3 regions of the Shewanella sp. Scap07 genome follow, and region 3 is predicted to be linked to each of the others. Evidence: predicted binding sites of a transcription regulator. Region 3 holds the regulator's gene; each other region holds the start of a gene.
The links. The regulator LexA, encoded in region 3, represses DNA repair genes until DNA is damaged. The targets are predictions, from matches to a motif close to TACTGTATNNNNATACAGTA.
Positions count from the first base shown of each region.

Region 1: a site for LexA is predicted at 2,404-2,423, ahead of recG (ATP-dependent DNA helicase RecG). Genes of this name have one in related genera too.
Region 2: a site for LexA is predicted at 2,383-2,402, ahead of dinG (ATP-dependent DNA helicase DinG). Genes of this name have one in related genera too.

Region 1 is NZ_CP041329.1:4,668,296-4,672,612, reverse strand. Features, by position in the region: gene FLM48_RS20580 (DUF3014 domain-containing protein) at 1-31, opposite strand, end outside; gene recG (ATP-dependent DNA helicase RecG) at 277-2,352, opposite strand; gene FLM48_RS20570 (response regulator transcription factor) at 2,485-3,081, opposite strand; gene FLM48_RS20565 (sensor histidine kinase) at 3,084-4,157, opposite strand; gene FLM48_RS20560 (M48 family metallopeptidase) at 4,220-4,317, opposite strand, start outside.
Region 2 is NZ_CP041329.1:1,765,323-1,769,639, reverse strand. Features, by position in the region: gene FLM48_RS07765 (DNA polymerase II) at 1-2,286, opposite strand, end outside; gene dinG (ATP-dependent DNA helicase DinG) at 2,428-4,317, shown strand, end outside.
Region 3 is NZ_CP041329.1:4,802,517-4,806,833, forward strand. Features, by position in the region: gene plsB (glycerol-3-phosphate 1-O-acyltransferase PlsB) at 1-1,431, opposite strand, end outside; gene lexA (transcriptional repressor LexA) at 1,697-2,314, shown strand; gene FLM48_RS21195 (cell division inhibitor SulA) at 2,311-2,805, shown strand; gene coxB (cytochrome c oxidase subunit II) at 3,222-4,317, shown strand, end outside.

The DNA of each region.
Region 1 (4,317 bases), 130 kb from region 3:
CTGTGATCCTATCTTCTTGACTTACCTGCATTGATTATCCTTGAAAGGCTTATGCCTGAACGTTGTGTGTACTGTTGTTATTCTGCAAAATTAGCAGAACTTGTCTATAGCCGTTGGCGCAAATAAAGAATATTTAATCATTAAGCACGACAAAGCCAACTTAAATGTCGGTTAATTTGTATCGCGCCTAAGTGTCATCACCGGCTATCGCATCCTTGTAATGAGTGTAGGTGCTCTGCGCTGAACAATGCTTGAATATGGTGACATTCATTGTCTTTAAGCTTGTACAAATTGCTCCCGCTGCCCTAACCAGCGGTTGATGAGTGCATCAACACTTTGCGGTGCTTGCTGCATCACGTGTTGCGCTAGTTTCTGCACATGCGGGATCAGTGCTTGGTCTCGCACTAAGTCTGCTATTTTCATGTCAGCAATGCCCGTTTGTTTCGTCCCCAGCACTTCACCTGGGCCGCGAATTTCCAAATCCTTTTGGGCGATAACAAAACCATCGTTGCTTTGGCGGAGCACGCCTAATCTTTGGGTCGCAGTGGCAGATAACGGCGCTTTATACATCAGCACACAATGGCTATCGATACTGCCACGGCCGACACGGCCGCGTAGCTGATGCAGCTGGGCAAGTCCCAGTCGCTCTGGGTTTTCAATGATCATTAAGCTTGCATTGGGCACATCAACCCCCACTTCAATGACCGTTGTCGCGACCAATAAATGCAGTTTGCCCGCTTTAAAATCTGCCATGATTTGCTGCTTTTCAGCGGGTTTCATACGTCCATGTACTAAGCCAATATTGAGCTCAGGCAGGCTCAATTTAAGCTCTTCTGCGGTATCTTCTGCCGCTTGGCATTCAAGCACTTCAGACTCTTCAATCAAGGTACACACCCAATAAGCTTGACGACCATTGTCGATGGCAGCTGCACGGACTCGGTTGATCACATCATTGCGGCGCAAATCTGACATCGCCACCGTGGTAACCGGCGTACGCCCAGGCGGGAGCTCATCAATGACCGAGGTATCTAAATCGGCATAGGCGGTCATGGCCAAGGTCCGTGGTATCGGCGTTGCCGTCATGATCAATTGATGTGGATGAAACCCTTGATTAATGCCTTTTTCTCGTAGCCCTAGGCGTTGGTGCACCCCAAAGCGGTGCTGCTCATCAATAATAATTAATGCGAGCTTGTTGAACTCAACTTGCTCTTGAAATATCGCATGGGTGCCGACGACGATATGGGCATCACCGGATTTAATGTCAGCTAGCGACTGAGTTCTGGCTTTGCCTTTGAGCTTACCGGCTAACCAGCCTACTTTTAATCCTAACGGTTCAAACCAGGCACTAAAATTATTAGCATGCTGCTCGGCCAATAGCTCTGTTGGAGCCATCAGTGCCACTTGATAACCACTTTCTATGGCTTGCAGCGCTGCCAATGCGGCCACTAAGGTTTTACCGGAGCCAACATCACCTTGCACTAAACGCATCATTGGGTGTGGCTTGGCTAAATCGTCACCAATTTCTGCCACCACCCGTTGTTGAGCAGCGGTGGGTTTAAATGGCAGATCACGTAAAAAAGGGTTGAGCAGCTGGCCACTGGCAGCCATGGGGATTGCCGCATCATGGTTCACTCTTTGTCTGAGTTTTAACATGCTGAGGTTGTGGGCCAATAGTTCTTCTTGGATCAGCCGTTGCTGGGCAGGATGGTGACCTTGTTCTAGTTCAAACTGGGCAACATCAGCAGGTGGACGGTGCAAGATCTGCAAAGATTTCCGCAAGGATAAATTACCTGGCTGTAAGCTATCAGGCAGCAGCTCTTGCAAGCCGCCATCTTCAAGCATGGCTAAGGCTTGTTCGGTGAGCTTTATCCAGCTGGCTTGTTTTAGGCCTTCGGTAGTTGGATAAATGGGAGTCAGTGTGTCGCTAAGGTTAAGGTCGTCCCCTGGCTGAATCACTTTATATTCAGGATGAATGATCTCAGCATGATGCTTACCGCGGCGTATTTCACCATAGGCGCGGATAGTGGCGCCATTTTCTAAGCCGTTACGTTGTGCCAACGAAAAATTAAAAAAGCGTAACGTGATCACCCCGGTGTCGTCGCGTACTGTGCACGTTAGCATGCGTTTGCGACCTTGGATTATCTGGCTAGATTGAATGACTGCTTCAATGGTGCCGTAATGGCCGGGGTGTAAACTGGCGATAGGGTAGATTTGGGTGCGATCTTCATAGCGCAGTGGTAAATGGAATAGCAAATCTTGCACTGTTTTAATGCCGAGCTTATTTAAGCGTTCAGCCATTCGCTTGGCTACGCCTTTTAGCTCAGTAACAGCAATAAGATCGAGTCTTCTCACTTACGATACCCATTTGATAGTTTAGCTGTTTTAACGGCTAAAACCTGCTAACACTGTAAATATATACATATATTATCAGAGATATCAGTTTACGCAATCTTCAATGAATTAATCATCTTATACTAACTGGTATTACAGCCACCCCTTCTGTTTGGCAATACGTGCCGCATCAATACGGTTACTGGCATGCAGTTTTGAGATGGCTTCTGATAAGTAGTTACGTACTGTACCTTCGGCGATAAACAGCTGCCCAGCAATTTCTGCGGTTGATTTGCCTTCGCTGGCTAAGCGCAGTGCTTTACGCTCTTTGTCATTGAGCGGATCTTGCTCGCCCATGGCGCTGATGGCCAGTTCGGGGTCGATCACCCGTTTGCCTTGCATGACTTGTTCAATGGCTTTAATCAAAGATTCCGATGGCGCATCTTTAAGTAAAAAGCCGCCAACACCTAAATCTATTGCACGCTTAATGTAGCCGGCGCGGCCAAACGTGGTTAGCACCACTACTTTGGTCGTGGGGGCGTGTTGTTGGCACCACTGCGCTAACTCAATGCCACTGCGGCCAGGCATCTCTATGTCGGTCAACAGCAGATCAAAGCTATGTTGCTGCAAAGCCGCAACGGCCTCGTCGCCATCGCAAGCTTGAGTAATGTCGTAGTCGGTTTCTAAACTCAGCAGTGCCGCGAGTGCACCCCGTACCATGGCCTGATCTTCGGCTAATAGAATGCGCATGCTTAATGGGCTCCTGCTATGGGTAAATAAAGACTAAATTGGCAATGGGGCTGACTGCGATACTGTAAGCTACCGCCCAGTTTATTTAAACGTTCACGAATGCCTTTAATGCCATTGCCTTCGGTAATGTCTACGCTGTCGCCGTCATCTTCAATGCAAATACAATGTTGGCTTTCGTCTTGGCTAAACTGCAATTGGCAGTGGCTAGCATTGCTGTGGCGCACAATGTTGTTACACAGTTCGGTGACCGACAAGATGACCTGGGTTTCAACCTCTGCCTCAAGTTGCGGGATATCGCCGACTAGGCTGACGGATAAACCTTTATCACGTAGGGTTTGGCATAAATTAGCGACGCTGGCTTGCAGGCCTTGGTGTTTATAACCTGACACCGTTTCACGCACCTGCGATAAGCTCTCTCGAGCAATGCCATTGAGCTCTTGCAGCTGGGTTTGTGCCTGAGCAATGTTGCCTTTGGCCAGTAGTTTTTCTGCTAACTCGGCTTTGAGTGAAATAGACGATAAACTGTGGCCCATAATGTCGTGCAAATCTCGGGCGATACGTTCGCGCTCTAACATAGTGGCGAGCTGACTGATCTCATCTTGGCTTTGCTGTTGTTTGCATTTGGCCTCAATTCTTTTACGCTCGGCCACCCCAAATAAACCAATACCTGCCACTAAACCGGTACCGTAGATGGCAAAATAGTGACTGATTTCTAAAAAATAACTGAGGGCAAACAGACTGGCTGCCAAAGCAATAAATGCCTGTAATGCGCGGTTTAATGGATAGAAAAAACCAATAAAAAAGCCAGCAAAGGTGAATAGCGACAATGAACCGGTATTAATTGGCGTGGTGGCAATCCCCAGAGCAATCATCACTAAAATGGGTTTGTACGCGTGGTGCTTATTGCTGCGATAAGCCCAAAAGTAGGCATACACAAACGGAATGAGTGCCAATAATGCCAGGGTGATTTGCCACACTGGCTTGTCTCCAAAAAACAGCGGAATAAGGTAAAAAGCCAGGTTAACTAAATATACCCAAGCTAATTTATCTTCTTGTTGTGAGATTTTGTTTATCATTTGTCCATTCCATTTGACGGGACACATGGCCCGCAAGCGGGCCAGTTTGACTAATTGAGCCGTTAGTTTTTAACGCTTAATGACTGGTTTTGCTGTAGCAGGAAGTTAGCCCAGCCGTAACCTGAATCTACGTTGATAGCATTTTGCCAATCAGCAATTG
Region 2 (4,317 bases), 2.1 Mb from region 3:
CAACGTCATCACGTAAGTAATTTTTGCCCCTTTTCGCAAATAGCTATCATCACCACTGACTTCGCTGGCGATAGTCGCCGCTTTTACATGGGGCACTGCCTTTGCAGTATAGTCTTTTGCATTGCGCCTTAAGCGCTTGCTAAAAACCAATTTGCTATCTAGCTCGCCATTGACCAGTGCTTTAGCAACCGATTTCAGGTAATCAACGGGATCTTGTTGAGTAAACAAGCGCTGATAAAGTGCAAGTTGTACTTCTTTAGCTAACGGACTCCAGTCACTCCTAACCTGCTCCATCCCCTTAAAGGTCAACTGCAACTCATCGTTATCATCGTGGTAGGCACCTACATAACGCTTCTTAGAGCCTAGCTCGCTGCCCCGCAAAGTTGGCATTAGAAATTGCTCGTAGTGCTGCTCAAACTCTAGTTCCAAGAAACTGGGCAATTGAAAATCATCGTTAAGGACTAAACTCCAACGTCGATTGATTTCTTCGACCAGCTCGTTAGCTAATTGCGCAATCTTACGTTTATCGGTTTCATCTTCAATCCACACAAAGGTTGAATCTGTATCGCCATATATAACCTTATAGCCTAGTGATTCAATCCAAGCTTTAGTCTGCTGCATTATTTGATGGCCGCGAAGCGTAATTGAGCTGGCTAACTTTGCGTCATGAAACACACAACCTCTTGACCCCAGCACACCATAAAGCGAGTTCATTATGATCTTTATCGCCTGGGACAGAGGGCTATTGTGGTCACGCTTTGCCTGTTCTCGCTTATAGGTAAGCTCGGTGATTAATCCAGGTAAAATCGGAGATTCGCGGCTAAATTTGGCACCTAAGAATCCCTCAACAGCGGTATCGTTATCGCAACCTAGGCCTTCAACCAACCCTTTGGGGTCAATCAAAAAAGTTCGAATAATGGATGGATAGAGACTTTTAAAGTCCAGCACAATAATATTGCGGTACAAACCAGGGATGGAATCCATCACATAACCGCCCGGACTTTCAATGCCATCACTTGCAGGTGCACTGGGAGCCACATAGCCGGAGCGATGTAAATGGGGAAGGTATAGGTTGTTAAAGGCAGCAACGGAAGCCCCAACCCGCCCAAACTCTAGCCCTGTCATTCGGGCGCGCTCTAATGCAAACTCAATTAAGTCGGTGGTTTTAAATATATCCCATACCAAGCGACAATCCGTTAAATTGTAGTAAGCTAGCGACCATTTATCGTGGGCAAACATATGGCTGATTTCGCCGGCACGATCGCTGACATTGTGAATGGCTTTACCCTCGCCTAACAGTTGCTGCGATACATTCTCAAGCGAGAAACTGTCAAACTGATAAAAAGCGGCTTTCAACCAATCGATACCATCAAGTACGACTCGCCCGGGTAACACTAACGTTTCCGGTCTAAACTTGTCAGCCACTTTCCAGCCTAACCTTGTACCACCGCGACCCAAAGTGAGTGGGATATCTAACTTGAGAGCTCGGCGATAAAGTAGCGCTAGATCAAAAGTGACCACAGCCCAGCCAATAATCACATCAGGATCATGGGCTTGGAACCAACGCAGCAAAGCCAAAATTAACTGGCGCTCGTCATCCACTAATTCAACATGTTCATGTAGTTGCTGATACTGGCCGTTGTCAGCTGGTTTTTCCAACGCCATCGAACGCTGTGCATCCACCATAATGATATGTTTGAGTTCATCACCGTTACTTGCTTGGCCAAAAAGTGCCACGCTGTACAATTCACCCGACATCGCACATTCAAAATCTAGTGATACGATGCTCATCGCAAGCGTAATATCTGTTTTCCTTGCTCGCTCAATCTGTAATCTCGGTAAAGCCGACGTTGGCGCTAACCTTGCGCCGACAATTTCGATGTCTAAAGCAATAAAGCGTTCAATTAAAAAACGATGCTCTGCGCGAATATCACTTTCAAATAACTCTATTCCTATATCCGTTGCACCACGTATCACCGCTCGATGCATCGCCGCATTCTTACTATAAATGGCACAAACAGGTTGCGAGGCAAAACTCTTAAGTGCCACGGGTTTGATGCTTACGTGATGGCAACCGGGTAATTGACTAACCTGATGAGCCTCCTCTTGACGACAAAAACACACTAAATCCACATTCGCTAATTCGGCGCGCAGTGGTCCACCCTTGGTATTGATATAGAAATGCAAATCACTACTGCCGTTGGGCTGCTGCACAATATGTCGAGAAAGAATACGACCTTGAACTTGAACAACTTCAGCGGCGGTTGCAATTAATGTGTCACTCAAATGAGTCGATTCCTACTAGGTGGTGTGGCTAACAATTATGAACGATTGGGTAAATAAATCGCCAAATCCGAGATTTCACTTCTTAGGCTAAGTAATCACTGTTATTATGTACAGCTCTATTTATCTGCTTTGTATTCTTAAATGCTAACGGCTAACGTTAAAACTCAAATTCGTACCATATATAAAGACATCGCCAGCGCCTTGCCGAATTTCCGTTCACGCCGAGAGCAAAACTATATCGTCGCAGAAATATCTAAAACTCTCGCGGGTGAATACGACAAACACCGACGCATCATAGTCGTCGAAGCTGGCACTGGTATCGGTAAATCTCTTGCTTACATATTGGGTTCTATTCCGCTTGGCTTAGCCAGTAAGAAAAAAATCTGCATCGCCACTGCTACCGTTGCATTGCAAGAACAACTGCTAAATAAAGATTTACCATTTTTTCTGCAGCATTCGGGGTTAGACTTCAGTTTTGGATTAGTGAAAGGCAGACAACGATATGTGTGTCTAGCCAAATTAGATATGCTTATTGGTGGCGATGACGGCACCCAGATGGCCATGTGGCAAACGAAACCTGACACGAGTCAAGTGGAAGAGTTACAGCAACTGAAAAAAGACTTTCACGAAGGCCGCTGGAATGGTGAACGGGATACATTAACCACACCCATCGCCGATCACCTTTGGCAACAAATCGCCTGTGATAAGCACAGCTGTCATCGCCAGCTAGCAAGTCATCGTCAATGCCCATTTCATAAGGCCCGAGAGGATATTGATAATTGGGATGTACTCATTGCTAACCATAGCTTGTTATTTGCCGACTTAGAGTTAGGTGGCGGAGTGATTCTGCCTGAGCCCGAAGATCTCTACTACATCATTGATGAAGCACATCATTTACCAATTGTCGCACGGGATTTCTCAAGTGCACAGTCGACTTTGCGCGGTGCAATTGACTGGCTGGAGAAAATTAATAAGACCAGTGCCAAGTTGCAAAACCAGCTTAAAAGTACCCATATCATTGCGCCATCACAAGCCATGCAAGACCATGTTGGTGATCTAACCACTCAGCTTAATCAGGTCGCGCAGTACTGCGATAGCCAACAAAGCCGTTTCGACAATCCAGAAAACCGCATACGTTTCGAACACGGAAAATTGCCAGAAGTGTTACTGCGCTCGGCAGAAAACCTTGCCACCAGCTCAAATCAGGCACTGAAGCAATTTAACAAAATGTTAGTGCTTCTCAATGAGGCGATTAAAGACGGTGAACTCCCCAAGCATCAATCGGAGCAACTATTAAGTGAAACCGGCTTTATGCTCCAACGGCTAGAGAACTTAACCAAGCTGTGGAAGATGATGGCCAAAGAAGACAACAGCAAAGGTGCCCCTATGGCTCGCTGGGTCGAACAGCTAACCGGCAAACAATCGGACTACCTGTTTAGTGCATCACCCATTGAAGTTGGCTTTATGCTGGAAAACCTGTTGTGGGAAAAAGCCGCTGGCGTAGTGCTTTGCAGTGCAACCTTACGGGCACTCAATAATTTTAATCACTTTACCCACCAAGTAGGTCTATCTATTAATGATGGTAGCCGCTACTTAGCCATGGATTCTCCCTTTGACTTTGAACAAAACGCCACCTTGTTTATCCCCAAAATGCGCACTGAGCCAACTGACGATCGCTATACCGATGAGTTAGCCGAGCAGATCTTAATGCACATAGAAGGCGAACAAGCCACTTTGGTGCTCTTTGCCTCGTATTGGCAAATGGAAAAAGTAGCAGACATTGTCAGACCTAAAGTCGATAGCCAAATATTAATCCAAGGTGAGTTGTCTCGACAGGAGATCCTGCAGCAACATAAACAAAAAATAGACGCTGATAAGGTCAGCATAGTCTTTGGAACGGGTAGCTTTTCTGAAGGACTTGACTTACCCGGTGACTATTTGACCAATTTAATTATAACCAAGCTACCTTTTGCAGTGCCAACTTCACCCGTTGAACAAGCTCACGCCGAATACATAAAGATAAAAGGTGGA
Region 3 (4,317 bases):
CGTGATTGGCTGGCCGAAGTTAACATAGCCTTGGCCAAAATTACCCAATTTACGAATAGCACCAAATACTTGCCAAACTGATTCTTTCTTTTTCTTCTTACCACTAAGCTCTTTATGATAAGTCGCCACTTCCATGACATGATCATAACCAAGGTAAACCGGCACTAAGGTTACCGGACGCTCTACTCCGCGCAGTACACTGTTAACCGTCATCGCAATCATGCCGGTTTTCGGCGCTAGCAAGCGACCAGTGCGCGAACGTCCACCTTCGGTAAAGTATTCAACCGAATAGCCTTTAGTGAACAATTGGTCGAGATACTCTCTAAATACCGCGGTATAAAGCTTGTTACCACGGAAACTACGACGGATAAAAAACGCCCCGCCACGGCGGAACATGGGACCCGCAGGCCAGAAATTCAAATTAATACCGGCAGCGATATGCGGCGGTACCATGCCTTGATAATAGAGAATATAAGACAGCAGTAGATAATCCATGTGGCTACGATGACAAGGCACATAAATAATCTCATGGCCATCGTGGTGCAACTGACGGATCTGCTCGGCGCCTTTAATATTGATGCCTTTGTAAAGCTTGTTCCACAACCAAGTAAGAAAACGCTCAGCAATACGCACCAGACTATCTGAGTAATCAGCGGCAATCTCGTCTAAGTACTCCATCGCTTTAGCGCGTGCTTCTGTTTCAGAGATCTTCTTATTATTGGCTTCTTCAACGATGGCTTTTTTAAGCGACTCAGACTTAAGCAGCGCATGGAACAACGCTTGACGGTTAGGCAGTACAGGACCCGTCATCACCTTACGCTGTCTATGGAAGTGAACCCGAGCCACTCGCGACAGTTTTTGGGCGATGCGTTTATCCGTTCCATGCTCATCAGCCATATGGCGTAGCGACAGCGCATTAGAAAATTGCACAAAGTTGTGGCGACCAAGAAACAGAATCATCAAACATTTACGCAGCCAGGTGGGGTTTTGACGCTCCAACACTGCCGCACGCATGGTGTCATCTTCTTTGCCAGGGGTACGGCCCCAATACAAGCTTACTGGCACCAATTGAACATCTAGCTCTGGCCGACGTTTATGTGCGCCCAATAGGCGCATAAAAGTGCTTAAATAAGGCGAGTTGCTGGCACGCTTGCCCAAAAGCGGCTTAGCGCCTTCAAGACAGACTACTCGCGGTGTCTGTTCACCATCGACCTGCAGCGGTTCATAGGGGCTAGGCAAACCAAAATTAGCGGTAATTTCACTCAGCGCGGCAATATCGCTGACGGATTCAGTTTTCATCACATAAACCACCGGCCTACTCGGGTCTAAATTAAGATCGGCAAATGGATCATGAGGCACAACGATAGTGTGCACTAACTTTTTTTGAATCCAGCGCAGTGATTTGCGCCAAATAGAGTCTTGTTTGGACATGAGTTTATTATTTTTGAGTCTCGTTGTTAGCCCCATAGAATATCAGAAAAACTCATCAGGTCGCTATTAACCATGCACATTATTAATCTGCCGACCACAATACTGCTAGCTGCCCAGCACAATTACAGCGTACAGTGATAACGGTTCAATTCAGCCTATCGCCAAGTCCCTGCTGCAATAGATAAAATTAATCACTGGTTAATACTTGCACTACTTACAATACTGTATATACTGACAGGTACTGTATGGAAAAACAGGTTTAAATATGAGACCGCTAACCCCGAGACAATCTGAGATATTAGATCTCATCAAAAATAATATTGCTGATACTGGCATGCCACCTACCCGTGCAGAAATTGCTAAAAGGTTGGGTTTTAAGAGTGCCAATGCTGCCGAAGAGCATCTGAAAGCGCTAGCCAAAAAAGGCTGTATTGAAATTATTCCTGGCACGTCTCGCGGTATTCGCCTCACCCAAGAAGATGATGAGTCTGAATCTGGCTTACCCTTGATTGGTCAAGTTGCCGCAGGTGAGCCAATACTCGCCCAAGAACATGTTGAGCAGCACTATCAAGTGGATCCAGCCATGTTTAGACCCGCCGCTGATTTCTTACTGCGAGTACGTGGTGACAGTATGAAAAACATCGGCATTTTAGAAGGCGATCTATTGGCGGTTCATAAAATGGCTCAGGCCCGTAACGGTCAAGTCGTGGTTGCTAGAGTAGAAGACGATGTCACCGTTAAACGCTTCGAAAAAGTCGGTAGCACGGTATTTCTGCATGCAGAAAATGAAGAGTACGCCCCAATTGAAGTCGACTTAAACTACCAATCCCTGACCATTGAAGGCTTGGCGGTAGGTGTGATTAGAAATGGAGACTGGCAATGAACAACTTGATTGGAAGCAGCCCACGCCACCCAGGGCTATGGCAAGATGAAGCCAAACTCAGTAAAGGGGTGTCACGTATGCCCAGCCACACTCAAGGTGTGCAAGAGCTGCAAACCCTGACACCTGAACTCGCACGACTCAGTCAGCAAGGCCAGTGGATTGTATTAATTAGTCCACCCAATATTGGCTATAAACAGATGTTGGCTCAAGCTGGCGTACGCATGGATCGCATTTTGTTGGTACATGCTAAAGACGAGATAGAAACGCTATGGGCAATGGAAAAAGCGCTAACCAGTGGCACCTCTAGCGCAGTAATATGTTGGGCGCCTATGCTAGATAGCCGCGACAATCGCCGCCTAGAATTAGTTGCAAAAAGTGCCACAGCTTTAGGCGTGGTAATTGAAAGCGGCAGTGACCACATTGCTGCTCAGCTACCCTCAGTAGCGGATGTTCACGTTAATCAAGGTTCGTTATTTAGCGCGTTTCATTAGTCCGTATAAGACTGTTTTTCCCATCTAAGCCTCCTTTCGGGAGGCTTTTTTGTTGCTGTTTTTTTTAATAAAAGTTAAAAGTTTGATCTTGATCAAAAATTCAACAGGCAGTAAGTTAGAACAAGATAACAACGATTATTTGTTATATCCGAGCGATTTAGTCGTCACTTTTCCTCTCGTCAATTTGGCTTATGCAGTGAGCTCCGTGCGAGAAAAGAGTAGAAATTGGACTGATATATTCAGCCGTAAGTGCATAGAGTGGTAGCCAACTGGCAAATAACAACACCGCGCTAAACCACCAACGCACTTTGAAGTCATCGTTGCTTTTTTGGGAACCGAAGAGTTTGCATAGAGCAGAGACTTACTGTGTGGCTCTTCTTTGTAGTTGCCTTCGCAATTGACAGAGGAGAAGTCTAGTGAAGCAAGTGTTGTATTATTTGCTGGCGTTGCTGTTTACGCCCCCCATTTTCGCCGCCGATATGCCCCTAAATATGACAAAAGGGGTAACGGACATCAGTAATAAAGTGTTCAGTCTACATATGACGATCCTTTATATCTGCTGTGCTATCGGTGTGGTCGTGTTCGGCGTAATGATCTACTCGATCATCAATCACCGCCGCTCTAAAGGCGCCGTCGCCGCCAACTTTCATGAAAGTACCAAGGTTGAAATCGCATGGACAGTGATTCCTTTCGTTATCCTAATTTTAATGGCTATTCCTGCCACTAAAACACTGATTGCAATGGAAGATACTAGTGATGCCGATATCACCATTAAAGTGACGGGCTCACAGTGGAAATGGCACTACAGCTACTTTGATCATGACATTGAATTCTTCAGTGTGCTTTCAACTCCTAGAGATCAAATTGAGGGTGACGCCACAAAGAGTGAAACTTACCTACTTGAAGTCGACAAACCTTTAGTTATCCCCACCAATAGAAAAGTCCGTTTCTTAATGACATCCGATGATGTTATTCACTCATGGTGGGTACCTGCATTTGCAGTAAAGAAAGATGCTAACCCAGGCTTTATCAATGAAGCATGGACGCGGGTCGACGAACCCGGTACTTACCGTGGTCAATGTGCTGAATTGTGCGGCAAAGACCATGGCTTCATGCCTATTGTGGTTGAGGTGTTATCGGAAGCAGATTTTGACGCATGGATCGTAGCGCAAAAGCAACTCGCTGCCGATGCTGAAGCCGCTGCGCAAGCCGCGTTAACTAGCACATTGAGCATGGACGAGCTAATGGCTAAAGGTGAGCAAGTTTATCTAGCTAATTGTGCAGCTTGCCACCAGCCTAATGGTGCGGGTCTTCCTGGGGTATTCCCATCACTGATTGGCAGTCCGTTGATTGTTGGCCCAGTGGGTGAACATATCGATATCGTACTCCATGGTAAAGCCGGCACTGCTATGCAGGCATTTGCTAAGCAGCTAACTGCAACCGAAATTGCAGCCGTAGTGACTTACGAGCGTAACGCATGGGGCAACAACTCTGGCGATAGTGTTCAAGCAG